3 regions of the Geodermatophilus sp. SYSU D00703 genome follow, and region 2 is predicted to be linked to each of the others. Evidence: riboswitches for the same ligand, from Rfam matches in the RefSeq annotation. Region 2 holds a riboswitch; each other region holds the start of a gene.
What was found. Region 2 has a riboswitch for S-adenosylmethionine ahead of thrC (threonine synthase). Riboswitches for the same ligand answer to the same signal wherever they lie in the genome.

Region 1: it holds a riboswitch for S-adenosylmethionine, as region 2 does, so the genes downstream of both, ACI782_RS22900 (aminotransferase class V-fold PLP-dependent enzyme) here and thrC (threonine synthase) in region 2, are expected to answer to the same signal.
Region 3: it holds a riboswitch for S-adenosylmethionine, as region 2 does, so the genes downstream of both, ACI782_RS22820 (LLM class flavin-dependent oxidoreductase) here and thrC (threonine synthase) in region 2, are expected to answer to the same signal.

The regions. Positions count from the first base shown of each region.
Region 1 is NZ_JBJGYU010000038.1:30,561-39,829, forward strand. Features, by position in the region: gene ACI782_RS22870 (NtaA/DmoA family FMN-dependent monooxygenase) at 1-812, opposite strand, end outside; gene ACI782_RS22875 (LLM class flavin-dependent oxidoreductase) at 809-2,026, opposite strand; gene ACI782_RS22880 (DUF1684 domain-containing protein) at 2,023-2,850, opposite strand; gene ACI782_RS22885 (beta-class carbonic anhydrase) at 2,847-3,341, opposite strand; gene ACI782_RS22890 (sulfotransferase) at 3,370-4,344, opposite strand; gene ACI782_RS22895 (hypothetical protein) at 4,413-5,333, shown strand; gene ACI782_RS22900 (aminotransferase class V-fold PLP-dependent enzyme) at 5,339-6,718, opposite strand; SAM riboswitch class IV at 6,752-6,865, opposite strand; gene ACI782_RS22905 (NAD(P)H-dependent oxidoreductase) at 7,142-7,648, shown strand; gene ACI782_RS22910 (cysteine dioxygenase) at 7,769-8,296, shown strand; gene ACI782_RS22915 (class III extradiol dioxygenase subunit beta) at 8,455-9,269, opposite strand, start outside.
Region 2 is NZ_JBJGYU010000001.1:170,816-180,084, reverse strand. Features, by position in the region: gene ACI782_RS00920 (fibronectin type III domain-containing protein) at 1-1,927, shown strand, start outside; gene groL (chaperonin GroEL) at 2,260-3,888, opposite strand; gene ACI782_RS00910 (cold-shock protein) at 4,228-4,428, opposite strand; gene thrC (threonine synthase) at 4,630-5,931, opposite strand; SAM riboswitch class I at 5,944-6,072, opposite strand; gene ACI782_RS00900 (HAD family hydrolase) at 6,133-6,954, shown strand; gene ACI782_RS00895 (ABC transporter permease) at 7,015-7,884, opposite strand; gene ACI782_RS00890 (alpha/beta fold hydrolase) at 7,965-9,269, opposite strand, start outside.
Region 3 is NZ_JBJGYU010000038.1:16,076-25,344, forward strand. Features, by position in the region: gene ACI782_RS22785 (Na+/H+ antiporter) at 1-534, shown strand, start outside; gene ACI782_RS22790 (SDR family oxidoreductase) at 612-1,466, opposite strand; gene chrA (chromate efflux transporter) at 1,571-2,944, opposite strand; gene ACI782_RS22800 (chromate resistance protein ChrB domain-containing protein) at 2,961-3,392, opposite strand; gene ACI782_RS22805 (Chromate resistance protein ChrB) at 3,389-3,865, opposite strand; gene ACI782_RS22810 (FAD/NAD(P)-binding protein) at 3,905-5,866, opposite strand; gene ACI782_RS22815 (putative leader peptide) at 5,905-5,982, opposite strand; SAM riboswitch class IV at 6,073-6,184, shown strand; gene ACI782_RS22820 (LLM class flavin-dependent oxidoreductase) at 6,438-7,565, shown strand; partial or broken gene ACI782_RS22825 (LLM class flavin-dependent oxidoreductase) at 7,562-7,828, shown strand; gene ACI782_RS22830 (LLM class flavin-dependent oxidoreductase) at 7,951-8,604, shown strand; gene ACI782_RS22835 (hypothetical protein) at 8,559-8,780, shown strand; gene ACI782_RS22840 (GNAT family N-acetyltransferase) at 9,042-9,269, shown strand, end outside.

The DNA.
Region 1 (9,269 bases), on a different contig from region 2:
GTGGCCGCCGGCAGGATGAGCAGGGAGTCGTGGGTGCGGCCGTACCTGGCGAGCCGGCCCTTGACGTCGGCGTAGAACGCCTGGCCCGCCTCCTTCGTGCTGTGCCGGCTGAAGATGGCGTCCGCACTCGACGCGGCGAACTCCCGGCCCTCCTTGGAGTCGCCGGCCTGGAAGACGACCGGCCGGGCCTGGGGGCTCCGCGGGACGTCGAAGCGCCCGGCGATGTCGAAGTGCGCGTCCCGGTGGGCGAACCGGCCGGCCTGCGGGTCACCCAGGAAGACCCCGCGCTCCTTGTCCGCGACCACCTCGTCGCCCCGCCAGGTGTCGACCAGCTCCAGCACCGTCTGCAGGAACGTGCGGGCCCGCTCGTAGCGCTGGTCCTGCGGCAGGAACCCGCCGCGCCGGAAGTTCTCGCCGGTGAAGGCGTCCCAGGAGGTGACCAGGTTCCAGGCGGCCCGGCCGCCGGAGAGGTGGTCGAGGGTGGCGAACTGGCGGGCCACCTCGTAGGGCTCGTTGAACGTCGAGTTGATCGTCCCGGTGAGCCCCAGCCGGTCGGTCACCGCGGCCAGGGCGGCCAGCACGGTGAAGGTGTCCGGCCGGCCGACGACGTCGAGGTCGTAGATGAGGCCGTTCTGCTCGCGCAGCCGCAGGCCCTCGGCCAGGAACAGGAAGTCGAACCTCCCCCGCTCGGCGGCCTGCGCGAACCGGACGAACGACGAGAACTCGATGTGGCTGCCGGCGGCCGGGTCGCTCCATACGGTGGTGTTGTTGACCCCCGGGAAGTGCGCCGCCAGGTGGATCTGCTTGATCATCGCTGGTCTCCTCGGACCGGGGCGTAGCGGTTGGCGGGGCGGGGCAGGCCCAGCAGGCCGCGCAGCGTGGTCGCCTCGTAGGTGGTGCGGAACAGGCCGCGCCGCTGCAGCTCCGGCACCAGGCCCCCGGTGACCTGGACCAGGTCGTGCGGCAGCGTCGCCGGCCGCAGCCGGAAGCCGGTCAGCCCGGCGTCCGACCACTCGGTCAGCAGGTCGGCCAGCTCGGCCGGTGTCCCGGCGAACACCCGCGCGTCGCAGACGTACTCGCTGCCCGCGGTGTCGTCCAGCCGCCGCCGGCGGGCGGCCGCCGCCTCCGCCGTCGCGTCGAGGAACACCACGAGGTCGCCGAACACGTGCACGGTCTCCTCGGCCCGGCCGGCCGCGACCTGCGCCGCGCGGATCTCGCCGACGATCGCCGCGGCGTCCACGGCGTCCCCCGGGGTCACGTACCCGACGTCGGCGCTGCCGGCCACGAGCTCGTACGGGATCGTCTGGTGGGCCAGTGCGGAGACGACCGGCTGGCCCTGCGGCGGCCGCGGGGTGATCGACGGCCCCTTCACCGAGAACCAGCGGCCGGTGAAGTCGATGTAGTGCAGCTTCTCCCGGTCGACGAAGCGGCCGGTGGCGGCGTCCCGGATCTCGGCGTCGTCCTCCCAGCTGTCCCACAGCCGGCGGACCACCTCGACCCAGTCGGCGGCCTCGTCGAACAGGTCCCGCAGCGCCGCCTGGACTGCGGGGTCGTGCCGGTCGGAGCTGCGCAGCTCCGGCAGGGTGCGCCGGCCGAAGTGCGCGGCCTCGGCCCGGCTCGAGGAGACGCGCACCCGGACCCCGGCCCGGCCGCCGCTCACGAAGTCCAGGGTGGCGATCGCCTTGGACAGGTGGAACGGCTCGGTGTGCGTGACGACGGCCGTCGGCACCAGCCCGATGCCCTCGGTGACCGGCGCGACCCGCGCGGCGACCTGCACGGCGTCGAGCGGGCCGCGGACCTGGTCGGTCCGCTCGTCGGGTCCCTCGCGGTCGGCGGACTGCAGCGAGAGGGCGTCCTCGAAGGTGACCAGGTCCAGCAGCCCACGCTGGGCCTCCTGCACGAGGTCGACCCAGTAGCCGGCCGTGAACAGCTCGGCCGGGCGCGCGTCCGGCTCGCGCCAGGCCGCCGGGTGCCAGCCGGCGCCGTCCAGGGCCACGGCCAGGTGGAGGCGGGCGGGCACGCTCATGCCCGGCGCTCGAGCGGGATCTGCTCGCCGGCCTCGACCGCCACGGGCAGCCGGTTCTCCGGAGGGGGCAGCGGGCAGGTCGCGAAGTCGGTGTAGGCGCAGGGCAGGTTGACCGCCCGGTTGAAGTCGAGGACGACGCGCCCGTCGGCGTCCGGCACGCCCAGCGCGAGCGACCGGTTGGCGGCGTAGGTCGTTGCGCCGGAGGTCGAGGCGGTGAACAGGACGACCAGGCTGCCGGGGTCCTTGCCGTTGAACGCGGTCAGCGACAGCGACCGTCCGGCCAGCGCGAACTCGACCACGCCGGGGGCGTCGTACACGTGCTCGAGGCCCGCCACGGCCGCCCCGACGGTGGTGGGCCGTGGCGCGGCGAACGGCACGAACCGGCCGGAGGCGACCCAGCGGGGGTCCGGCGGGAACGCCGGCGTCCCGGCGTACCGGGTGCGCAGGGGGTGGTCGGGGTGCCGCGGCCGGACGACGTCGTGCCCGCCCCGGCGGGCGACCTCCACGACCAGGTCGCCGGAGGTGGCGAGCACCCCGCCGCGCTCGGGGACGTGGCCGAAGACGTGCTCCCCGGTCACCGGCATGCCGTCGACCGACAGCTCCTCGCCGTCGTCGAGGCTCACCACGACGCCGCGCGGGCCGGTCGACCACGCACCGGGCACTCCGGGGAACCGCTGCGGGTCGCCGGTCAGCCAGTGCAGCCCGGTGACGGCGAGGAACCCGTGCGGATCGGCGCGGACGGCCTCGTGCCGGCGGTGCCAGTCGGCCCAGTCGCGGGCGAAGTCGTCGGTGCCGGGGACGGCGGGGGTGGAGACGGTGGTCATGGTCGGTGCACCTCGGAGAGCTGCCCGGTGGCCACGTCGAAGACGAAGCCGCGGACGCTGTCCTGTCCCGGGATGAACGGGCTGTCGAGGACCCGCTGCCGCTGGGCCCGGACGTCCTCCTCCAGCTCGGGGAACGCCTCGGAGTGCCAGTGCGGCCGGGTGCCCACCTCCTGCTCGATCGACGCGCGGAAGTCCTCGTCGGTGGAGGTCAGCATCCCGCACTCGGTGTGGTGGACGGGCACGATCTCCCGCGTGCCGAGCAGCCGCTGGCTGAACGCCAGCGAGCGGATCTCGTCGTCGGTGACGACGCCGCCGGCGTTGCGGATGACGTGCGCCTCCCCCTCGGCCAGGCCCAGGGCGCGGTGGACGTCGAGCCGGGCGTCCATGCAGGCGACGACGGCGACGTGCTTGGCGGGCGGCAGCGGCAGCGGACCGGCGAAGGTCTCGGCGTAGCGGGCGTCGTTGGCGACGAGGTCGTCGGTGACGGTCATGGGGGTTCCTCTCCTGGGTCAGGTCAGGTCAGGTCTGGGCCGAGCCGGCGGAGCGGGACCGGAAGTCGCCGCGGCCGGTGTCGCCCTTCCAGTCGGCGAAGGACTCGCCGGTGAGCTCCTCGAGCAGGGCGATGTCGTCGAGCAGCGGGGCGAGCACCTCGCGGCGGACCTCGACCGGCATCGCCGGCCGCGGGGCCCGCCCGGCGTGCAGCGCCGCGACGAGCGGGCGGCTGGCCTGGCGCCACACCTGCGGCGGCGCGTAGGCGCCCAGTGCCGCCCCGGCGCGCACGACCCGCGACAGCGCGCGGTACCGCGGGGTGTCGGCCACGTGGGGCTTGACGTTCTCCGGGGCCACCGTGTGCGCGACGCCGGGCTCGACACCGAGGAAGGTGCTGACCCGGTCCAGCGTCTCCCGCGGGGTGTCGACCAGCTGCCGGTAGCGCAGCAGGAACACCTGCTCGCGGGGCACGCAGCGGTACAGGTCGCGCAGCTGCTCGCCGTAGCGGCCCAGGCCGCGGTAGTGCCAGAACGGCGCGAAGCCCTCGGCGATCCGCTGCTGCTCGGCCCGGACGGCGGCGAGGAAGTCGGCCACCGGCTCCAGCCCGTCGGCCCGCAGGTGCACCCAGTTGGACCAGGCGCGGTCCACCGGGTCGCGGACGACCACCACCACCTTGACGTCGGGCACGTCGGCGGCCAGGCGTTGCTGCGCGCCGCGGTCGTAGAGGTAGAACGGCGTGCTCTCGCCGCGGACGGCGTCCTCCGGGGCGGCGGCGAACAGCGCGAGGTACTGCTCCCGCCGCCAGATCCACTCCTGCGCACTGTGCGCGTCGCCGGGACCGCGCTGCCCGCTGCGCGGCGGGGGCCGGCCGTCGGTCAGGTAGTACTTGGGCTCCTTGACCGGGGAGAGGTACAACCCCGGGTGCGTGGCCAGCGCGGCGTGCAGGGCCGTCGTCCCCGCCTTGGGCGCGCCGGCGATGACGAACTGCGGCAGTCGGCCGCTCATGCGGACCCCTTCCTGGATCGGTGTGCACACTGGGCGCCGTCCCCGTCGCCCGAGACCGGAGCCGCCGCGTGCCCGAGAATCCCGCCCGCCACCCCGACCCGCACCGGTTCTGGGCCGACGCCGAGGTGGTGCTGCCCCCCGAGGACCCGCGCCCGGGCTCGTGGGCCGGCGGGCCGTCGGCGCAGCTGGTCGACGGGACGTGGTGGCTGGCCTACCGGCTGCGGCGGCCGCTCGGCGAGGGCCGCGGCTTCGCCAACGTCGTCGCCCGCTCGGACGACGGCGTGCGGTTCACCCCGGTCGTGGGGATCGGCAAGGACGCGTTCGGCGCCGAGTCGCTCGAGCGCCCGGCGCTGGTGCACACCCCCGAGGGCCGCTGGCGGCTCTACGTCAGCTGCGCGACGCCCGGCAGCAAGCACTGGCGGGTCGACCTGCTGGAGGCCGACACCGTCGAGGGCCTGGGGACGGCGACCCCGCGCACGGTGCTCCCGGGCAGCGACGCCGAGGCGGTCAAGGACCCGGTGGTCCGGCACGACGGGCGGCGGTGGCACCTGTGGGCCAGCGTGCACCCGCTCGACGACCCGGACGCCACCGACCGGATGACCACCGAGCACGCCACCAGCGACGACGGCGTCACCTGGACCTGGCGCGGCACCGCGCTGGCCGGCACCCCCGGCACCTGGGACGCCCGCGGGGTGCGGTTCGCCGCCGTTCTCCTCGACGGCGCCGGGTCCTGGGCGCTCTACGACGGCCGGGGGACGGCGGAGGAGAACTGGGAGGAGCGCACCGGCCTCGCGGTGGCCGACGGCTGGGGGGACGGCGGCGGCCGCTTCACCGCCGCCCCCGGCGGCCCGCTGCTGCAGAGCCCGCACCCGCCGGGCGGTCTGCGCTACGTCGACATGGTGGTCGTGCCGGGCGGCGTCCGCTGGTTCTACGAGGCGACGCGGGCCGACGGCGCCCACGAGTTGCGCACGGTGCTGCTCCCGGGCTGACACGGTCAGCGCCCCGCCGGGCCGCAGCCGGCGCCGCGCGCGACCGCCCGCAGGTCGGCGCCGGCCGGCCCGGGCAGCGGCCGCGGGTCGTCGGCCGGCTGCCAGCGACCGTCCCGCACGACGTACCCGGTCCCCGGCCCGTCGGCGAGGAACGCCGCCAGGCCGTCGAGCAGCCGGTCGACGTCGGCGGCGGTGGTGGCCACGCCGACGCTGGCCCGCAGCGCCCCGTCGCCTGCGCCGAGCCGTGCGAGCAGCGGGTGCGCGCAGAACCGGCCGTCCCGGACGCCGACGCCGTGCTCGGCCGAGAGGACGGCGGCCACCAGCCCCGGGTCGGCGCCCTCGACGGTGAAGCCCACGACGCCGGTGGGGGCGACCGAGTCCGGCCAGACCCGCAGCCGCCGGACGCCGGGGAGCGCGTCCAGGCCGGCCTCCAGCCGGGCCCGCAGCGCCTGCTCGTGGCGCTCGAGGGCCTGCTCCGGCAGCGCGGCCAGGGCCTCGCACGCGGCCGCCAGGGCCACCGCGCCGAGCACGTTCGGCGAGCCGCCCTCGTGCCGGTGCGGCGCCGCGGCCCAGGTCGTCTCCGTCACGGTCACCGCGTGAACCGCCCCGCCGCCGGCGAGGTGGGCCGGCGCGACGTCCAGCCAGTCACGGCGGCCGACCAGGGCCCCGGTGCCGTACGGGGCGTAGAGCTTGTGCCCGGAGAACGCGACGAAGTCGGCACCGGTGGCGGCCAGGGAGAACCGGCGGTGCGGCACCAGCTGGGCGCCGTCGACGGCCACACGGGCGCCGGCGGCGTGCGCCAGCGCGACGACGTCGGCCAGCGGCAGCGCCTCCCCCGTGACGTTGGAGGCGCCGGTGACCGCGACCAGGGCGTACCGCCGGGCGGCGAGCTCGGCGCCCAGCGCCCGCAGCGTCGCCGGGACCGTCGGCCCGGTGGGCAGCACGGTCGTCGTCGCGCGGCGCTGCCACGGCAGCAGGTCGGCGTGGTGCTCGCAGTCGAGCACCAGCACCAGCTCTCCCGGTGGCACGCACCCTGCGAGGAGGTTGAGCGCGTCGGTGGTGTTCCGCGTCAGCACGCACACGTCGTCGGAGCGGGCGCCGACGAAGACGGCGACGGTGTCCCGCGCCGACTCGTAGAGCGCCGTCGACACCTGCGACAGGTAGCCCGCACCCCGGTGGACGCTCGCGTACAGCGGCAGCGCCTCGGCCACCCGGTCGGCCACCGCGACCAGCGCCGGCGTGCTCGCCGCGGTGTCGAGGTCGGCGTAGCGCGCGCGGCCGGACGGCACGAGCGGCACCTCGGTGCCCGCGCCGACGACCGGCAGCAACGGCCGCTCCGGGGCGACGGGCAGGACGACGGGACGGGACAGGACGGCGCCGGTCAACGCAGGCTCCTCGGTTTCGGGGACCCACTGGCGGGTCCGCGCTTGCGGGGGCCGGTCGGCACCCGCCTGGTCGTCACCCGGGGCACCCCATCGCGGAGGAAGGGTTGCCGGCCAGCGAGCCGGGGCTTGTCGCTGGCACTCATGACCTGCCGGGGAGCGTGGCACGACCCCCGGTATCCCGTCAAACCCGATCGAGATGGTAGAGATACACCCGTGTCCGCCCTCGCCGCCTCGACCGCCGCCGCGCCGCGGCTGGTCCGGCGGGTGCACGTGGACCTCGGCCGCGTCTGGTCCGCCCGCTGTCGCTGACGCCGCCCCGCGTCCCTCTTCCCGGCCGCCCGTCCCGCGCGGCCACCCCTCTCCTGCGAGGACCCCCGTGCCGATCCAGCTCCCGGGCACCGCCGCCGACGACGGACCCGCCCGATGACCACCGTCGCCGTCGTCGGCAACCCCAAGCCGCACTCCCGGACCCGCGCCGCGGCCGAGCTGGTCGTCGAGCGGCTGACCGGCGCCCCGGCCGACCGGGTCGTCGACGTCGTCGATCTCGGCGCCGGGCTGCTCGGCTGGGGCGACCCCGCCGTCGAGGAGGCCGTCGCCGCGGTGCGGGCGGCCGAGGTCGCCGTCGTCGCCAGCCCCACCTACAAGGCCACCTACACCGGCCTGCTCGAGCTGTTCCTCGACCAGATCGGCACCGGCGACCTCGCCGGGGTCGTGGCGGTCCCGCTCATGCTGGGCGGCGGGCCGGCGCACGCGCTGGCTCCCGAGCTGTTGCTCAAGCCGGTGCTGGTCGAGCTCGGCGCCACCGCGCCCACTCGCGGGCTGTACCTGCTCGACAGGACGTGGGACGACCCCGCGCCGCTGGACGTCTGGCTGGCCGCCGCGCGGCCGCAGGTCGCGGCCGCCCGCCCCATCCGGCGGGGCCCGGCGTGACGCCGTCCCGGACGCGGCTCACCCGGCGCGCCGCCGTGGACCTGCTGCGGGTGGCCAGCGCGCGATGTCGCCGTCACTGACGACCGCGCCACTCCCCCTCAGCCCGCGAAGGACCCCGTCATGACCCGTTCCCTGCTGTCCCCTGCCCTGCCCATCGACCCGACCGTCCGCCGCACCGGCGCGGCCGCGCTGGCCGCCGCCCTCGCCGCGGTCGAGCACCGCTGGTCCCCGCTGGTGGAGTTCCGCGCCGAGCACCGCTGGACCCACCTGCTCGACCCCGGGCTGGCCGCCGACGCCCTCGACCTCGACCTGCACGCCGACCTCGCCGGGGCCCAGGTGTGGCTGCTGTCCTGGCTGCCCGGCCAGGGCACCGACCTGCACGACCACGGCGGCTCCTCCGGGGCCTTCGCCGTCGTCCGCGGCACGCTGTCGGAGGAGGTCGGGGCGCTGCCGGAGGCCCGGCAGCTCGCTGCCGGGCGGGTGCGCCCGTTCGGTCCGCACCACGTGCACCGGGTGACCAATGCCGCCCACGAACCGGCGGTCAGCGTGCACGTCTACAGCCCGCGGCTGACCGTCATGAACACCTACCGGGTGGACCGGGGCGGGCTGGTCCGCACCGGCAGCGAGCGGGCCGGCGTCGACTGGTGACCGCCCCCTGAGACGACGGAACGGGCCGTGCCGCCCCGGAGCAGGGGTGGCACGGCCCGTTCCTCGCACGGCCCCGTCCAGGGGCCCACCATGGGACGGCGGCCCCCCTGCAGGGCCCGCCGCGAGCCTGCGAGCGGTGGGGGGCAGGGGGGCCTCTGTCAGGCGGGCTGGGGCACCCGGTTGTCGAACAGCGCGATCGCGGCGGCGGTGTTGGACGCCGGCACGAAGTAGTGCGAGTGCACCTTCGTGACCTGCTCGTTCATCGCGCCGCGCATGATCAGCCACATGATCATCTCGATGCCCTCGGAACCGGCCTCGCGGATGTAGTCCTCGCGGGAGAGCTGCGTCAGCTTCGCCGGGTCCTTCTCGATGGCCTCGAGGAACATGTGGTCGAACTCGGGGTTGATGTACCCGGCCCGCGCCCCCGCCAACTGGTGGGACATCCCCCCGGTGCCCAGGATCGCCACCTTGACGTCCTCGGGGTAGCTGCGGATGGCCCGCCCGAGGGCCTGGCCCAGGGCGTAGCACCGAGCCGCGGTGGGCTGCGGGTACTGGATGACGTTGACCAGCAGCGGGATCACCGGGCACGGCCAGGCCTCGCCCGGGTCCGGCGTCCAGACAGACAGGGGCACGGTGAACCCGTGGTCGACGTCGAGCTCCTGGAAGACGGTGAGGTCGAAGCCGTCGTCCACCAGGCTCTCGAGCAGGTGCAGCGACAGCTCCGGGTGCCCGACGACGTCGGGCACCGGGCGCTTGCCGAAGCCCTCGTCGGCCACCTCGTACCGCTCGGCGGTGCCGATGCCGAACGTCGGGACGATGTCGAGGTCGATGCCGTTGGCGTGGTCGTTGTAGACGACGATCGCCACGTCGGGCCGGTGCTCCTTGAGCCACTCCCGCGCCGGGGCGTAGCCGTCGAACAGGCCCTTCCAGTTGGGGTCCTCGGTCTTGCCGCGGTCCATCGCCGCCCCGATGG
Region 2 (9,269 bases):
CAACATCGAGGTGTTCCCCTCGCGCGACATGGTCGCCATCGAGGGCTACACCGCCCAGGCCGGGCAGACCGCCACCCTGACGGTCACCCGTGGCGGCCAGACCGTCGGCACCGCGACGGGCGAGGTGGACGCGACCGGCTTCATGGAGTGGAACCACGAGGCGACCCCGAACGGCGACGGCACGTTCGCGGGCTGCTTCACCGACGTCACCCCGGACATCCAGCCCGGTGACGACGTGTCCGTCTCGTTCAGTGCCTCGCCCCTCGTCGACGGCATGAAGGTCAGCTCGGCGGAGGTCACCGGGGTGACCGCCAGCACGCCGGCCGAGGGGAACGTCAACACCGTCACGATCACCGGCACCTACGGTGCGGACGTCGACCTGAACCGGTTCGCCGTCGAGGTGGTCAACCCGGCGATGCGGGACGCCCCGAGCGCCATCGGCGAGCGGGCGATCGGCTGGAGCCCGAACGAGCCGCCGGAGGCCGTGCAGGGCTACACCGTCGAGGGCACCGCGGCCAACGGCGAGTTCTCGGTGACCTTCGGCGGCCTGTCGCCGTCCGACCAGCAGCTGGTCTTCGACGGCGAGAAGGTGGCGCTGGCCTGGATGGCCGACCGGACCGGCGTCGAGCAGCAGCTCGGCCTGACGCTGGCGGAGTACGGGCTGGTCGGCGGCGGGGCACCCGGCTGCGCGCCGGGACCGGACGGCGCACGGCCCCCCGCGGGCGAGTTCTCCGTGGTGTGGAACAACCAGAGCCAGGCCACGGTCACCTGGGCGGCGGCCGCACCCGTCGCCGGCGGCGCCGCCGTCACCGGCTACAGCGTCGAGGCCGTCAACCAGACGGCCGACGCGTCCGGCGCCCAGCAGCTGCAGGGCGCCCGGGTCGGCGCGAACGCCACCCAGGTCGTGCTGGACGGCCTGGACGCCGGCTCGCTGTACGACATCGAGGTCCGCTCGATGGTCGCCGGCGAGATCGGCGCTCCGTTCGCCCTCGCGGGCACCGCGGAGCCCACGCCGCCCGAGGGCACCGCGCTGGAGCTGACCACGACGCCGGCCTTCAACGGGGACACTGCGGTCATCGCGGAGGACCGGCAGCTGACCCTGGCGGCCAACGCCGGGACGATCTACTACACGCTGGACGGCAGCGCGGTCACCACGCAGCCGAACGGCAACGTCCCGTCGCCGACCGCGAAGATCTACACGGAGCCGCTCCCGATCACGGCCGCCGACACGCGGGTCAACGTCGCGGTCATCGACGCGGCGGGTGGCGTGGCGCACGCCACGGGCGTGGTGTCGCCCAGGCCGGCCGCGGCTGCGGTCGCGCCCACCGGGCTGGCGGTGCTCGGCATCAACGGGGCCGGACCCGACGCGGCCAACCCGCAGGGGACGGTCAACATCGGCTGGACCGCCGTGCCCGACGCCACCGAGTACCGGGTGCGGGTCTACGACCGGGACGACGCCGCGGGCACCAACACCCTGGTCGCCTCGCGGGACGTGCTCGTGACCACGACCAACGCCCAGGTCACCGGCCTGCCCAAGAGCGCCACCGGACACCGCTGGGTGTTACGGGTGCAGGCCAAGACGCCGGCCGCGACCACCTTCGGGCCGCTGTCCACGGGTGTCAACGCCGTCGTCCCGGGTGACTCCATCGGTGTCGTGTCGGCCCAGTGGCGGGCCGGTGACGAGCTGCAGATCCGCGGCAGCGGCACCAACCCGGGCGCGACCATCACGGCCCACCGCGTGAACGCGGTCGGCGGCCCCGGGGTTGCCCTCGGGTACCCGCAGGCCACGGTCGGGGCCCTCGAGGCGCCGGGCAACACCGGGCCCTGGGAGATCGTCGTCGACCCCGCGCCGGCGGCCAACCCAGGGGACATCATCCTCAGGTCCAGCGAGGGATCCTGGGTCAAGGTCACCGTCGAGACCCGGTGACGCCGTGAGGCGCCACGACTGAACACACCCGAGGGCCCGTCACCATCCCGGTGGCGGGCCCTCGGCCTGTCCGTGTGCCGGGGTGCACGCCCGGGGGCGCGGGTGGCCGGTGCCCGTCGCCGGCCCCGCCGGGGGCCGGACCGGTCCTCCGGGTCGACCTGGTCCCCGAGCCGGAGACGGTCGAGAGCCCCGGGCACCCCCGACGTCGTCGGCGACACCGCCGCTCGGGGTGAGCCCGGGGACGGGCCCGCCCGGGAACGCCGACAGGGGCGGCCCCGCGCGATGCGGGACCGCCCCTGCCGGGCAGTGCTGGTGTTACGAGGGGGCGGGACTCAGAAGTCCATGCCGCCCATGCCGCCGTCGCCGCCGGGCATGGCCGGGGCGGCCTTCTCCGGCTTGTCGGCGATGACGGCCTCGGTGGTGAGGAAGAGCGCCGCGATGGAGGCGGCGTTCTGCAGCGCCGAGCGGGTCACCTTGGCGGGGTCGATGATCCCGTTGGCGACGAGGTCCACGTACTCGCCGGTGGCGGCGTTGAGGCCGAACCCGGTGTCCGAGTTGCGCACCTTCTCCGCGACGACGCCACCCTCGAGGCCGGCGTTGACGGCGATCTGCTTCAGCGGCGCCTCGAGCGCGACGCGCACGATGTTGGCACCAGTGGCCTCGTCACCGTCGAGCTCGAGCTTGTCGAACGCGACGGCGGTGGCCTGCGCCAGGGCGACGCCACCACCGGCGACGATGCCCTCCTCGACGGCGGCCTTGGCGTTGCGCACCGCGTCCTCGATGCGGTGCTTGCGCTCCTTGAGCTCGACCTCGGTCGCGGCGCCGGCCTTGATGACGGCGACGCCACCGGCCAGCTTGGCCAGGCGCTCCTGCAGCTTCTCGCGGTCGTAGTCGGAGTCCGACTTCTCGATCTCGGCGCGGATCTGGTTCACCCGGCCGGCGATCTGGTCGCTGTCACCGGCGCCCTCGACGATCGTCGTCTCGTCCTTGGTGACGACGACCTTGCGGGCGCGGCCGAGCAGCTCGACGCCGGCGGACTCCAGCTTGAGGCCGACCTCCTCGCTGATGACCTGGCCACCGGTGAGGATGGCGATGTCGGTCAGCATGGCCTTGCGGCGGTCACCGAAGCCGGGGGCCTTCACCGCGAGGGACTTGAAGGTGCCGCGGATCTTGTTGACCACCAGGGTCGCCAGGGCCTCGCCCTCCACGTCCTCGGCGATGATCGCCAGCGGCTTGCCCGACTGCATGACCTTCTCCAGCAGCGGGAGCAGGTCCTTGACCGAGCTGATCTTGCTGTTGACGACGAGCACGTACGGGTCGTCGAGGACGGCCTCCATGCGCTCGGCGTCGGTGACGAAGTACGGCGAGATGTAGCCCTTGTCGAAGCGCATGCCCTCGGTGAGCTCGAGCTCCAGGCCGAAGGTGTTGCTCTCCTCGACGGTGATGACGCCTTCCTTGCCGACCTTGTCCATCGCCTCGGCGATGAGCTCACCGATGGCCGGGTCAGCAGCGGAGATCGACGCGGTGGCGGCGATCTGCTCCTTGGTCTCGACGTCCTTGGCGGTCGAGAGGAGGTACTCGGTGACCGACTCGACGGCCTTCTCGATGCCCTTCTTCAGGGCCATCGGGTTCGCGCCGGCGGCGACGTTGCGCAGACCCTCGCGGACGAGCGCCTGGGCGAGCACGGTGGCGGTGGTGGTCCCGTCACCGGCGACGTCGTCGGTCTTCTTCGCGACCTCCTTGACGAGCTCGGCGCCGATCTTCTCCCACGGGTCCTCGAGCTCGATCTCCTTGGCGATGCTCACACCATCGTTGGTGATGGTGGGGGCGCCCCACTTCTTCTCGAGGACGACGTTGCGGCCCTTCGGACCGAGGGTCACCTTGACGGCGTCGGCGAGGGTGTTCATGCCCCGCTCGAGGCCGCGGCGCGCCTCTTCCTCGAAGGCGATCATCTTGGCCATGTGGTGATGTCCTCCATGCATGGATCGCTGCACGGCCGGGTTCGGCGCCCGCGACGGACGACACCAGCGGTTCGCGGGCACTCCGTCGGCCCGCCCACCAGTGCCTCACCGTTCCGACCTGATTGGCACTCGGCACTGTCGAGTGCCAATCGAGAGTCTGGCACTCGACCCTGCCGAGTGCAAGAACGGGGTGTGACCGGCGACTGTTCCCGCCCGGGTGCAGCGCGCGCCCTCCCCGGCGGGGCGCACCGAGCCCCCGCCGACCCGGCTCGTCATCGCCTCACACAGCACCGAGGCCCGGCCCCGTGAGGGACCGGGCCTCGGTGAGGACGTGCCGGTTCAGGCAGTGCGGACGGCGTCCGCCTGCGGGCCCTTCTCGCCCTGGACGACCTCGAAGGTGACCCGCTGGCCCTCGTCGAGGCTCTTGTAGCCGTCCATCTGGATGGCCGAGTAGTGGACGAAGACGTCCTGGCCGCCGTCGACGGCGATGAAGCCGAAGCCCTTCTCGGCGTTGAACCACTTCACGGTGCCCTGTGCCACGTGTGCTCCCACGTTCGTGCGTTGCGGCGACCCCCGCCTACCAGGGGGCCGGGTCTAGCTCTTCCGCCCGTCGAACACGAACGTGGAACTGGAACCGCGGGAGAAGGTACAGCACAAAAGCCGTGGTGAGAGCAACCTCACGCACGCGCCACACCGGATGGGGGACAACTCCCCCATCCGGACGAGCCCGACACTACCGGCCTACTCGATGAGCCCCGCAGCCCGCACCGAGGACAGCGACGGGTCCACCACGTGGGTGGGCCCGACGACCGGCTCCAGCGGGTCGAGCGTCTTGAGCCCCTCGCCGGTGTTGAGGACGACGGTCTCCTTGGCCGGGTCGAGCCGGCCCTCCTCGACCAACCGGCGCAGCACCGCCACGGTCACGCCGCCGGCGGTCTCGGCGAACACGCCGGTGGTGCGGGCGAGGTCGCGGATGCCCTGCACGATCTGGTCGTCACCCACCCGGCCGACCGAGCCGCCGGTGCGCCGGATGGCGTCGAGCGCGTAGGGCCCGTCGGCGGGGTTGCCGATGTTGAGCGACTTGGCGATGCCCGTGGGCTTCACCGGCTTGACGACGTCCCAGCCGTTGTCGAAGGCGGTGGCGATCGGGTCGCAGCCGGCCGACTGGGCACCGAAGATCGTCCACTCGGTGGCCTCGACGATGCCGGCGGCGGCGAGCTCGCGGAAGGCCTTGTCCACCTTGGTCAGCAGCGAGCCGGACGCCATCGGGACGACGACCTGGGCCGGGATCCGCCAGCCGAGCTGCTCGGCGATCTCGTAGCCCATCGTCTTGGAGCCCTCGGCGTAGTAGGGCCGCACGTTCTGGTTGACGAACGCGGTGTCCTCGAACTCGTCGGTCTCGGCGAGCTCGCTGGTCAGCCGGTTGACGTCGTCGTAGGAGCCCTGGACGGCGACGAGCGTCTGCCCGTACACCGCCGACTGCACGACCTTGCCCGGCTCCAGGTCGGCCGGGATGAAGACGAACGACGGCAGGCCGACCCGGGCCGCGTGCGCGGCGACGGAATTGGCCAGGTTGCCCGTGGAGGCGGCGGCGATCTTCTTGTAGCCCAGGCCCTTGGCGGCGGTCGCGGCGAGACTGACGACGCGGTCCTTGAACGAGTGGGTGGGGTTGGCCGAGTCGTCCTTGACCCACAGCCCGCCCGTGATGCCCAGCTCGGCGGCCAGCCGGTCGGCGCGGACCAGCGGCGTCAGGCCCGGGTCCAGGGAGACGCGCTCGGCCGGGTCCTGCCCCACCGGCAGCAGCGCGACGTACCGCCAGATGTTCTGCGGGCCGGCCTCGATCTGCTCACGGGTGACGGCCTTGAGCAGGTCGGGGTCGTAGTCGACCTCGAGCGGGCCGAAGCACTCCGCGCAGGCGTGCTCGGCGATGAGGCCGAACGTGGCGCCGCAGTTGCGGCAGACGAGCCCGCGAGCCGGGCAGGGCGGGATCGGCCCGCCAGCGCCGGAGTCGGCCTGCTGGGAACCGGGAGCGGTCAGGGTCATGCGACGACTACCTCCTCATCTTCCCCGCGGCGGGCCGTCGAGCCGCGCGGGACGGAATTGGCACCTCTCGCTGCGCGGGTGCGCAGGCGGCGGTTGCCGGGGCTTCGTCGGGCCGTGTCCCTCTGCCCCTCTGGATGAGTGGAACGCCTGCGACTGTACCCACGTGCTCTGCGTCGCCGCGGACCCGGTCAGGATGGCGGCGTGGCAGCGCGCATCGTCTACACCGACCTCGACGGCACGATGGTCGGTCCCCGAGGGTCCTTCTGGCACACCGCGAGCCGCGATCTGACCGCCGCCCCGGCCACCGCGCTGCTGGATCTGCACCGCTCCGGCGTGGCGCTGGTCCTCGTCAGCGGCCGGACCTTCGAGCAGGTGGTGGAGGCGGCGCGGATCTTCGCGGCGGACGGCGCGATCGCCGAGCTGGGCTCGGTCGTGAGCTGGGACGCCGGCCGCGGGGTGCACCGGCTGGACGGGGAGCTGCCGGCGGAGCACGCCGGCCGGACGCCGATGGACGTGATGGCCGAACTCGGCGTCGTCGAGGACCTGATGGCCCGCCACCCCGGCCGGCTGGAGTGGCACGCGCCCTGGCACGCCACCCACGAGGCCGACGCGCTGCTGCGAGGGCTGGTCGACCCGATGGCCGTCGACGCCGACCTCGCCCAGCGCGGGCTGGGCTGGCTCACGCTCAAGGACAACGGCGCCATCCCCACGACGTCCCGCATGACGCTGGACCCGGAGGCGCTGCCGCCGCGGGTCTACCACCTCATGCCGCGCGGGATCTCCAAGGGCGCGGCGATCGCCTGGGACCTCGAGCGCCGCGGCCTGACGCCCGACGACGCCGTGGCCATCGGCGACAGCGTGAGCGACCTGGAGATGGCGCCCGCCGTCGGCCGGCTCTGGGTGACCGCCAACGGGGCCACGGTCGACGGCATGGCCGACCGGCTGGCCGACGTCCCCAACGCGGTCGTCACCGAGGCGCCGATGGGCGAGGGCTGGGCCCAGGCCGTCCGCGCCAGCCTCTAGGCCCCCTCCCGGGCACCGCCCCGAGCGTGCGAGGGTGACGAGGACGGGGCCCTCCAACCACTACGAGGTGACGTCGCGGCGGGAGAAGTGGCGGAAGGCCAGCGCGGTGAAGACCGCCGCGTAGACCAGTGACTGGACGACGCCGCGGAACAGGTCCCCGGAGTCGATCGGGGTCTGCAGCAGGTCGGTCCAGGCGAACTCCTCGGCCGTCGGGAACCAGTCCCGGATCGACCCGAGCTGCTCGACCTGGTCGAGGATGGCGAAGACGAACATGGTGAACACCGCACCACCGACGGCGGCCAGCGGCGCGTCGGTGATGGTGGAGAACCAGAACGCCAGGGTGCCGACGACCAGCAGGTGGACGGCGAGGTAGCCGACCATCCCGGCGAGCCGCAGCAGCCCCTCCCCCTGCGGCAGGGACACCCCGATCGGCGTCTGGATCGGCTCGAAGCCGAAGGCGATGCCGCCGGCGACGATCCCGGTGAGGACCAGCGCCAGCAGTGCGCCGACCGACAGCACGAGGGCTGCGTACCACTTCTGCCGGAGCAGCCGCATCCGCGGCACGGGGGTGGCCAGCGTGTAGCGCAGCGAGCCCCACTGCGCCTCGGCCGCCACGGTGTCGCCGAAGAACAGCGCGTAGACGACGACGAGGAAGAAGCTCGTCGTCGCGAACAGCACGAACAGGGTGAAGTTGAGCCCGCTCGAGGTCGCGACGTCGACCAGGTTGAGCCGGCCGTTCTCCGCCGCCTCCTCGCTCGCCCCCAGCTGCAGCGCGGCGATGAGGACCAGCGGCAGCGCCACCATGAGCGCGAAGACGCCGATGGTCCGCCGCCGCTTGAACTGCCGGCGCAGCTCGACCGACAGCCGCAGCGTGCGCTCGGGCCGGTACCCGGCGACCGCCCCGGTCGGCTGGACGTGCGCTGTGTCCATGGCTCGACTCCGGCCTCGATCCGCTCCTCGGTCGCTGGCGCTCCCCGCGATGCTCCCTCGGCCGTCGTGCTCGACGGTGCTCACGACTCCCCCACCAGTGCCAGGAACGCGTCCTCCAGCCGGCGGCGCGGGGTGAACGCGTCCACCTCGATCCCCGCCTCGACCAGCGCCTGGAGCGCCCGGGCACGGGTCGTGCCGTCGAGCTCGGCCACCAGCCCCTCGTCGGTGCGCTCCACCGACACGCCGGGCAGCGCCTCCAGGACGGCCACCGCCCGGCCGGTCTCGGCGTCGTCGGCCAGGCCGACCTGCACGGCGCCGCCGGTCCCGACGATCTCCTCCACCGTGCCCTGGGCGATCTTCTCCCCCTTGGCCATCACGACGACGTGGCTGCAGGTCTGCTCGATCTCACTGAGCAGGTGGCTGGAGACGATCACCGTGCGCCCGGTGGCGGCGTAGGAGCGCAGCACCTCGCGCATGGCGTGGATCTGGGGCGGGTCCAGCCCGTTGGTCGGCTCGTCGAGGACCAGCAGGTCGGGCAGGCCGAGCATCGCCTGGGCGATCGCGACCCGCTGCCGCATCCCCTGGCTGTACCGGCGGACCGGGCGGTCGATGGCCGCGCCGAGGCCGGCGACCTCGATCGCCTCGTCCATGTGCGCGTCCTCGGCCGGGCGGCCGGTGGCGGCCCAGTACAGCCGCAGGTTGTCGCGGCCGGACAGGTGCGGCTGCAGCCCGGTGCCCTCGACGAAGGACCCCAGCCGGGAGAGGACCGGGGCGCCGGGGCGGACCTCGTGGCCGAACACGGTGATGCGTCCGTCCGCCGGCCGGATCAGGCCCATGAGCATCCGCAGCGACGTCGTCTTGCCGGCGCCGTTGGGGCCGAGCAGGCCGAGGACCTGGCCCCGGCGCACCTCGAAGGAGAGGTCCCGGACGGCGACGAAGCCGTCCTTGTAGGCCTTGGTGACGCCGGTGAACCGCAGCGGGACGTCCTCGCCGTCGGGCTCCACCGCCGACACCCTGCGGCGGCGACGGCGGCCCCACAGGGCGGCGGTCGCCCAGCCGGCCAGGCCGAGGGCGGCGAGCACGCCGAGCAGGACCCACCACCGGGCGGTGGTGCCGGCGACCTCGGTGCGGCCGACGACCTCGGGGACGGCGAGCGCGGAACCGTCCCCGCCGGCGAGGGCCACCGAGTACACCGCCGACTCCGCCGGCAGCGCGAAGGCCTGGTCGGTCGAGGAGACGACGACCCGCATGGTGTGGCCGGCCTCGAAGCGGTGCACGATCCCCGGCAGGGTCACCGGGACCTCGGTCGCCGCGGTGGGGTCGGCCGAGAGGCCGGTAAGCGCCAGGGGTGCCACCTGGCCGGCGGGCAGGGTCATCGAGCCGTC
Region 3 (9,269 bases), on a different contig from region 2:
GCGGCGATCTTCACCCTGCCGCTGACCACCGACTCCGGCGCGCCCTTCCCGGACCGGGAACTGCTGCAGTTCTGCGCCTTCCTCGCCGTCCTGGTCACGCTCGTCGGCCAGGGGCTGACCTTCGCGCCGCTGGTGCGGGCGCTGGGGCTGCGGGCGGACGAGGCCGACCAGGCGCGGCTGCGCAACGAGGCGCGGGCCGCGTCGGTGGACGCCGGGCTGCGGCGGCTCGACGAGCTCGCCGCCGAGCAGCACGACCACGTGGACGACGAGGCGATCGAGAGCATCCGCACCCAGCTGCAGGCACGGCTGGACCGCTACCGGCGGCGGCTGGACGTGCTGCAGGGCGCCGAGGGCGGCGAGGTCCCGCTGTCGCCGGAGTACGAGGCGGCGCTGAGGGTGCGCCGGGCGGTCCTCGCCGCGCAGCGGGAGGAGCTGCTGCACTGGCGGGACGTCGGCCGGCTGCCCGACGAGGGCCTGCGCCGGCTCGAGCGGGAGCTCGACCACGAGGAGGGCCGCCTGCCCGCCCGCCGCTGACCTCCTGATGGCCGAAGTGGCCACAAAGGCCGGCTCCGAGCGGGCCTTTGTGGCCACTTCGGCTGGACGGGGTCCTCTCAGGCGAAGGGGCGCAGGCCCTCGACCAGCGAGGTGGTGGGCCGGCCGGCCAGCCGGGAGAGGTCCCCGGGGGTCGCGGCCAGGGCGCCGGCCCTGATGCCGCCGTCGAGCGCGACGACGAAGCCCGCCGTCCCCGCGTCGAGACCGGCGGCCTCCAGCGCCGCCTGGTGCTCCGTGGGCGAGAGCCGCTGGTAGGTGACCTCGCGGCCGAGCAGCTCGCCGTAGGCGGCGGCCAGGTCGTCGAAGCTCCACGCGACGTCCCCGGAGAGCTCGTAGACCGCGTTCTCGTGGCCCCCGGTGCTCAGCACGGCGGCGGTCGCGGCGGCGTAGTCGGCACGGGTGGCGCTGGCGACCCGGCCGTCGCCCGTGCTGCCGGCGACGACGCCGGTCGTCTTGGCCTGCGTGAGCCCCTGCGCGTAGTTCTCGGTGTACCAGCCGTTGCGCAGCAGCGTGAACGGCAGCCCGCTGTCGCGGACCATGCGCTCGGTGGCCTGGTGGTCGGGCGCCAGCACCAGCGGGGTGTCGTCGGCGCCCAGGATGCTGGTGTAGGCGATGCGGGCCACGCCGGCGCGCACCGCCGCGTCCACGACGGCCCGGTGCTGCGCCACGCGGGCGCTGGGGACGGTGCCGGAGACCAGCAGCAGCACGTCGCCCGCGGAGAGGACGGCGTCGAGGGTCGCGGGGTCGTCGTAGTCGATCCGCGCGGTCCGCACGCCCCGGTCGGCCAGGCCGGCCAGCCGCGCGACGGCGCGGCCGCCGGCGACGACGTCGCCGGGAGCGACCCCGCGCGCGAGCAGCTCCTCGACGACCAGGCGGCCGAGGGAGCCGGTGGCACCGGTGACGACGACGGACATGCGGGACCTCCGGAGAGTCGGGACGGCGTACGGCGCGCGCCGTGCTCGTCCGGCCAACCCGGCCCGTGGCAGGCCTGTTCCCGCCCGGCGGGAGACCCGTCCGCTCAGGCGATCGGCAGCCCGGCCAGCCCGGCGGCCAGGCCCAGACCGGCGCAGACGCCGAGGGTGCGCAGCACCGACCACCGGAACCGGAACAGCAGCACGGCGGCCAGGAGCGCGATGACCAGCGGCACCGGGCGCAGCGTGGCCGGGTCGGGCAGCTCGAGGGAGAGGACGCCCCGGTCGACCTCGACGGTCTCCGAGAAGAGCGTGTGGACGGCGAAGTAGACGCCCAGGTTCGCGATGACCCCGACCACCGCCGCGGTGATGCCGGTGAGCGCCGCCGACAGCGACCGGTTGCCGCGCAGCCGCTCCATGTAGGGGGCGCCGAGCAGGACGAACAGGAAGCTCGGCACGAAGGTCACCCAGGTGACCAGGAGCGAGGCCAGGACGGCGGCGACCCACGGGTCGAGCTCCCCGGGCGCCCGGTACGCCCCGAGGAAGGCGACGAACTGCACCACCATGATCAGCGGGCCCGGGGTCGTCTCGGCCAGCGCCAGCCCGCGGACCATCTCCCGGGGACCCAGCCAGCCGTAGACCTCCACCGCCTGCCGGGCCACGTACGCCAGCACCGCGTAGGCGCCGCCGAAGGTCACCACCGCTGCGCCGGAGAAGAACAGCCCCTGCTGGGTGAGGACGCTCCCCGCGCCGGTGAGCAGCGCGACCGCGGCCACCGGCACGCCCCACACCAGCAGCCCGACGACCAGCACCCGCAGCGTGCGTCGCCCGGTCGGCACCTCGTGGTGGAGGACGTCGTCGGAGATGACCGGCGGTGGGCCGGCGTCGGACCCCTCCGCCGTCTTCTTCTGCGGCAGCGCGGACGGCCGCCACCGCCCGAGCGCCCAGCCGGCGACCCCGGCCAGCGCGACCACGATGGGGAACGGCACGCCGAACAGCGCCAGCGCGAGGAACGCCACCACCGCGAGGACGACCAGGGCGCGGCTGTCGAGGGCGCGCTTGGCGACCCGGACGACCGCCTGCGCGACGATCGCCAGCACCGCGGCCGCCAGCCCGACGAACAGCGCCGTGATGGCGGTGGTCGTGCCGAAGGCCACGTAGACGGCGGAGAGGGCGAGCAGCGCGACGACCCCGGGCAGCACGAAGAAGCCGCCGGCGACCAGCCCGCCGCGCGTGCCGTGCAGCAGCCAGCCGACGTAGGTGGCCAGCTGCTGCGCCTCCGGGCCGGGCAGCAGGGTGCAGTAGTTCAGCGCGTGCAGGAACCGGCGTTGGCCGATCCACCGCTTGTCGTCGACCAGCGACCGCTGCATGACGGCGATCTGACCGGCCGGGCCGCCGAAGGTCTGCAGCGAGATGAGGAACCAGGCGCGGACCGCCGTCCGGAACGGGACGACCTCCTGGACGTGCGTCTCGGGGTGCATGTCGGTCCTCCGGGGGTCAGGCCGGCTCGCGGCCGAGCAGCAGGCGGCGGCGGTGGTACTCGTAGAGCCCGTCGAAGAGCGGGCCGGAGACGGCGAGGGTCTGCTCGTCGGTGCCGGTCATGGACAGGCCGCGCAGGAGGACGTCGAGGCCCGGCGCCTCGGGGGCGTCGAACCGCCCGTCGTCGAGGTCGGCCTCGTGGACGGCCTCGGCGATCCGCCAGAGCACCGGGTCGGTGAGCTCGTGGCGGCGCAGGATGGTCTCGAACGAGCAGTCGCCGCCGTGGTGGCCGAGGTCGACCCCGCGCACGTCGAACGGGGTGGCGTCGGCGGGCACCTCGGCGGGGTCGGCGACGAAGAGGAACTCGGCGGCCGGGTCCAGGAAGCGCCGGATCAGCCAGGCGCAGGCGGCACGGTCGATGTGCACCCCGGCCCGGGTCGCCCACCTCACGGCGCGACCGCCACGGTGCCGGCCGCCGCGAGCTCGCGGAGCGCGGCGGCGGCCACCTCGCGCTCGGGCGGGGGGAAGAAGTCGCGTCGCCCGATCGCGCGGAACTCCGAGCGGAGCCGGCGCAGCGCCCGGACGCGGTCGGTGGACCCCGCCGTCGCGGCGTCCCGGCACTCCGCGGCCAGCGCGCGGTACTCCTCGGCCCGCGCCTCCGCCATGCGGGTGGCCAGTTCCCGCTCCTGCGCGACGGTCGCCGGGCGGGCCACCCACAGCCCCGCGGTGCCGGCCGCCGCCAGCACGTCGTCGGCCAGCCACTCCAGCTGCTCCCGGGTGCGCGCGTCGGCCGGCAGCGCGACCAGCCCGTCGGCGAGCTGGGCCACGCCGAGCCGCCGCAGCCGCCGCCACAGGGTCGTCCGCGGGCCGGAGGGCTCGCGCGGCAGCCGGTAGGACAGCAGCACCCACTCACCGGGCGTCATGCGGCAATGCAACCATGGTTGCAGCGCGGCGTCGAGGGGTCAGCCGGTCGCGGCCAGGGAGGCGCCGATCAGGCGGCTCCGGCCGGTGGTCCCGACGAGGGCGGGAGCGGCGTCGGCGCTCAGCCGGCGCCACAGGTCGCGGGCCAGGGCGTCGTTCTGGCGGAAGAAGGGGGCGTTGGTCCGGGGCCGCGCGAAGGCGGCGACCTGCGCGCCGGCGGTCCAGAACCCGACGGCGGACACCCGCGGGTGCGGGGTGCCGTCGGCGGTGACCAGCCGGCCGGCGGGGTCGACGTCCAGCCGCCCGGTGCGCCGGGTGCGGCCCGCCGCGGGGTCGGCCAGCACCCGCTCGCGCCCCTCGCCGCGCCGCAGCAGGCCGGCCACCACCGCGTCGGGGGTGGCGGCGACGTCCGGCGAGGGCAGCCGGGCCTCGACCAGGGCCCGCGCCGCCACGACGCCGGGCACGCTCGACGAGCGGGCCCGGAAGACGCCGGCGTCCTCGTCGAGCACGACCTCGACGTCGGCGCCCAGGAAGTGCAGCAGGCCCGCCTCCGACAGGGCGAGCAGCTCCTCCAGGCGCGGGCCGGGCGGGCCGCTGGCCAGGTAGCTGAACAGGTTCATCCACCACCCGGACAGGTCCTCGGCCTCCGACCGGGGCGTCAGCCGCCCCGCGGCCACCAGGCCGGCGATGGTGCCGTGGCACTGCAGCAGGGCGGTGAAGACGGCGGCGTCGGTGCTGTGCCCCGGGTCCGCGGCCCGGCGCAGGTCCGCCCGCACGTGCCGCCGCACCGCCTCCTGCAGGGTCGCGGGGTCGGCGAACTGCCGCCCGGCCAGGGGGCGGTCCAGCGCGGCGAGGTCGAACCGGTCGACCAGGTCGGGGACCGCCCGGGCCACGAGCGCCCGCTCGGCGCGGGGGCCGGCCGTCGCGGCGAAGGCCTCGGCGAACTCCTCCCACGGCAGCGCCGTGCGCTCCGGGTGGGCGCGGAACAGCTCGGTGTAGTGCGCCCAGGCCAGCTCGCGCTCGATCAGCGGCGCGAGGTCGGTGCGCAGGTCCAGCCGCGTGGAGGGGCCGAAGGCGGCGTCGACGGCGGCCGGGGTGAAGAAGCGCAGCGGCACCGGCGGCCCGGCCCAGGGGTAGGCCAGCTTCGACCGGTACGGGACCCCGCGGCGCGACCCGACGTGCAGCACCGGCTCCCGCCCGGAGGGCAGGTAGTGCAACCGGCCGTCGTCGCCGCGCTCGAACCGCCCGCCGCGACCGCTGGTGAGCAGCACCGCCAGGTCGACGAAGGCCAGGCCGGCGCCGCGGACCAGCACGTCCTCCCCCGGTGCGAGGGCGGAGAGGTCGAGGTCGGCGGTGTAGCCGGTGGGCAGGTAGGTCAGTCCGTGCCGGGCGGCGACCGCCGCCGTCGCCTGCTCCGCCCGCGTCGGGTGCACGTCCAGGTGTCCCTGGGCGAGCAGGACGGCGTCGGCGGCGAGCACCGTGCCGTCGGCGAGCCGCACCCGCGCGCCGCGCGGGCCGTCGGTCACGTCGACCGCGCGGGTCGCGTGCAGGTGCACGTCGAGCCACGGCGCGGCGTCGGCCACCACCGACTCCAGGACCCAGCCGAGGTAGGCGTTGACCAGCGGCCGGGAGGGGAAGGACGCCGGGCCGAGCCGGCGTGCCTCGCGGCCGACCGGGTCCCCCTCGGGCCGGGCGCGGGCGACGTCGCGCAGCCACTCCCACAGCGTCGTCCCCTGACCCACCGGGCCGTCGACGACCACCGAGGGGTCGGGCAGCACGGTGACGTCGCCGACCAGGGAGTTCGCCCAGAGCAGCTCGGGTTGCTCGGCGCGCCACACGCGGCCACCGCCCGGGGGGAAGGGGTCGACGAGGTGGACCCGCAGCCGGGCGCCGGCCGACAGCTCGGGAGCGGAGGCGACCAGCCGCTCGAGGACGCCGATGGCGGTGGGGCCGGCGCCCACGACGACGAGGGTGGGCAGGCGGGCGGGATCGGACAGGGACATGCGGGGGCGCTCCAGGGGCGGGGTCGGGAGGGGGTCGGTCAGCCCTCCGGACACAGCGCGCTGCTGGTGCGGAGCAGGTCGACGTGCCGTCGCTGCGCCAGTTCCGCCCGGGTCACGTCGCCTCCTCCCGTCGTCCGATGCGCCCAATGTCTATCAAACCGATCGGGTTTGACGTGATTGTTGCCCGGTGTCTATGGTCCCGGCCAGGTCCTGAGAGCCAGCACCAAGCCCCGGCTCGCTGGCCGGCAACCCTCCGCTGCGACGGGGTGCCCCGGGTGACGACCTGGCGGACGCACGCCGCGTCCGCAAGTCCGCAGCCCTCCGGGGCTCCGACCGAGGAGCACCAGCCGTGAGCACGCCGACCAGGCCCGACGACGGAACCGTCCTCGTCGGTCGCCCGACGATCGACCTGCTGCGCACCGACAGCGCGCTCTGTCGCTGAGACATTCCCTCCCCCGACCGGCTCCGGCCGGTCCCCCGCGGCGCCGCCCGCTCCTGCCCACCGCCTCCGTGCGGTGCCGGTGGCCTGCCCGCGCACCCCCCACCCGCTCGTCCTCCTGGGAGCACCCGCATGTCCCGCACGCCCCTGCTCGGCGTCGAGCTGTCCGACGCCGGGGCGTCCCCGGCCGCCTGGCGGCTGCCCGCCGCCGACCCGGCCCGCCTGCTCGACCCGGCGCGCTGGGTCGAGCTGGTCGGCACCGCCGAGCGCGGCGGCCTCGACCTCGCCCTGTTCCCCGACGCCCTGGGCGTCCAGGACGCCGACGGCGGCGTGCGCGGCCGGCTCGACGCGCTGCTGACCGCCTGCCGGGTCGCCCCGCCCACGAGCGGCATCGGCCTGGTGCCGACGGTGACCAGCACCCACACCGAGCCGTTCCACGTCGGCAGGGCCGTGCAGACCCTCGACTGGGTCAGCCGCGGCCGGGCCGGCTGGGAGGTCGCGGTCAGCCGCACGCCCGTGGAGGCGGCGCTGTTCGGCCGCAGGGCCGCCGAGCCGGACGAGGAGCTGTGGGCCGAGGCGGACGACGTCGCCGAGGTGGTCGCCCGGCTCGCGGACAGCTGGGAGGACGACGCCGAGATCCGCGACGTCGCCACCGGCCGGTTCGTCGACCGCGACAAGATCCACGCCATCGACTTCCGGGGGCCCCGGTTCTCGGTGGTGGGCGCGTCCATCACCCCGCGCTCGCCGCAGGGGCGGCCCCCGGTCGTCGTCCGGGCCGACTCCCCCGCCGCCCTGCGGTTCGCCGCCCGGCGCGCCGACGTCGTCCGCGTCGCGGCTCCCGGGGTCTCGGCAGTCGCGGCCCTCGCCACCGAGGTCCGCGCCCTGGTCGCGGCGGCCGGCCGGGACCCGCGGCAGGTCGCCGTGCTGGCCGACGTCGTCGCGTGGCTCGGGCCGGACGCCGCCGACCGGCGGGACCGCCTCTCCGTCGTGTCGCCCTGGGACCCCGGGACCGTCGAGCACGTCGGCGACGCCGACGCCCTCGCCGACCTGATCGCGGTCTGGACGACGGCCGTCGACGGCGTCGTGGTGCGCCCCGCCGTGCTCCCGGTGGACCTCGACGCCCTCGTGGACGACGTCGTGCCGCTGCTGCGCGAGCGGGGACTGCGCCCGGCCGGGCCGCCGGGGCCGACCCTGCGGGACACCCTCGGCCTGGCCCGCCCGGCCGGCCGCTACGCGACCACCGCCGGAGGCGCCCGATGAGCCGCAAGCAGGTCCACCTCGGCGCGCACTTCCCCGGCGTCAACAAGACCACCGTCTGGGCCGACCCGCGCTCGGGCAGCCAGGTCGAGTTCGCCTCCTTCGAGCGGCTGGGCCTGGTCGGCACGATCAACACGACGTTCAACGAGCCCTACGAGCTGGCCCGCCAGTGGGCCACGCTCGACCTGCTCTCCGGCGGGCGGGCCGCGTGGAACCTGGTCACGAGCTCCGACGCGTTCCACGGCGCCAACTTCCGTCGCGGCGGCTTCCTCCCGCACGCCGAGCGGTACACCCGGGCTGCGGAGGTCGTGCAGGTCGCCCGGCAGCTGTGGGACTCCTGGGACGCCGACGCGGTCGCCGCCGGGAGACCTTCCTGCGCCCGGGCAGCGTGCGGCCGTTCGCCCACACCGGCCCGCAGTTCGACGTCCGGGGGACCTTCGGCACGCCGCGCGGGCCGCAGGGCCACCCGGTGCTGTTCCAGGCCGGCGACTCCGCCGACGGCCGGGAGTTCGCCGCCCGGGACGCCGACGTCGTGTTCACCGCGCACTCGACCGTCGAGGCCGGGCAGGCGTGCTACGCCGACGTCAAGGGCCGGCTGGCCGCACACGGCCGGCAGCGGGACGACCTGAAGATCCTGCCCGCGGTGACCGTGGTGCTGGGCGACACCGGGGCCGAGGCCCGCGACCGGGCGCGGCACATCCGCGAGCAGCAGGTCAGCGGGCCGACGGCGATCGCCTTCCTGAGCAGGTGTGGGGCCGCGACCTCACCGCGCACGACCCGGACGGGCCACTGCCGGCGGAGGACCCCGACCCGGAGAGCGTCTCGATCACCCGCGGACGGGTCCGCCACCACCGCGACCCGGCGGCGCCGGCCCGGCAGTGGCGGGAGCTGGCCGAGGCCAACGGCTGGTCGATCCGCGAGCTGGTCATCCAGGTCGGCGACCGCGGCGGCTTCGTCGGGACGGCGGAGTCGGTCGCGCGGCAGATCGACGACGCGGTGCAGGCCGACGCGTGCGACGGCTACGTCCTCGTGCCGCACCTGACCCCGGCCGGGCTGGACGAGTTCGCCGCCCGGGTGGTCCCGCTGCTGCAGGAGCGCGGCTCGTTCCGCGCCGACTACACCGGCCCGACGCTGCGCGACCACCTCGGCCTCGGCCCGGCCCGCAACGCCCGCCGGGCTGGGGGCTCCGGGGCCGACCGCCGGCAGGTGGCCCGGTGACCGCCGCGCCCGGGCTGGTGGTCGTCGGCGTCCACCCCGACGACCCGCTCGCCGCGCCGCTGTTCGCCGAGCTCCTGCACGAGTACGACAGCCGCTACGGGGACCTGTACGGCGGCGCCGCCGCCGAGCTCACCCGGTACCCGGCCGCGGAGTTCCTGCCCCCGGACGGCGAGCTGGTCCTGCTGCTGGAGGACGGCGCTCCCGGTCGCCGGCGGCGCCTACCGCCGGCACGGCGACGCGGGCACCGCCGAGGTCGAGCGGATGTGGACCGCCGCCGCGCACCGCCGCCGCGGACTGGCCCGCCGGGTGCTCGCCGAGCTCGAGACCCGCGCCGCCGCGCGGGGCTACACCCGCGTGTACCTGACCACCGGCCTCCGCCAGCCCGAGGCCGAGGCGCTCTACCTGGCCGCCGGCTGGACGCCGCTGTTCGACCCCGCCGTCCCCCGCCCCACCGACCTGGCCACCCTCCGCACGCTGCCCCCCGGCCAG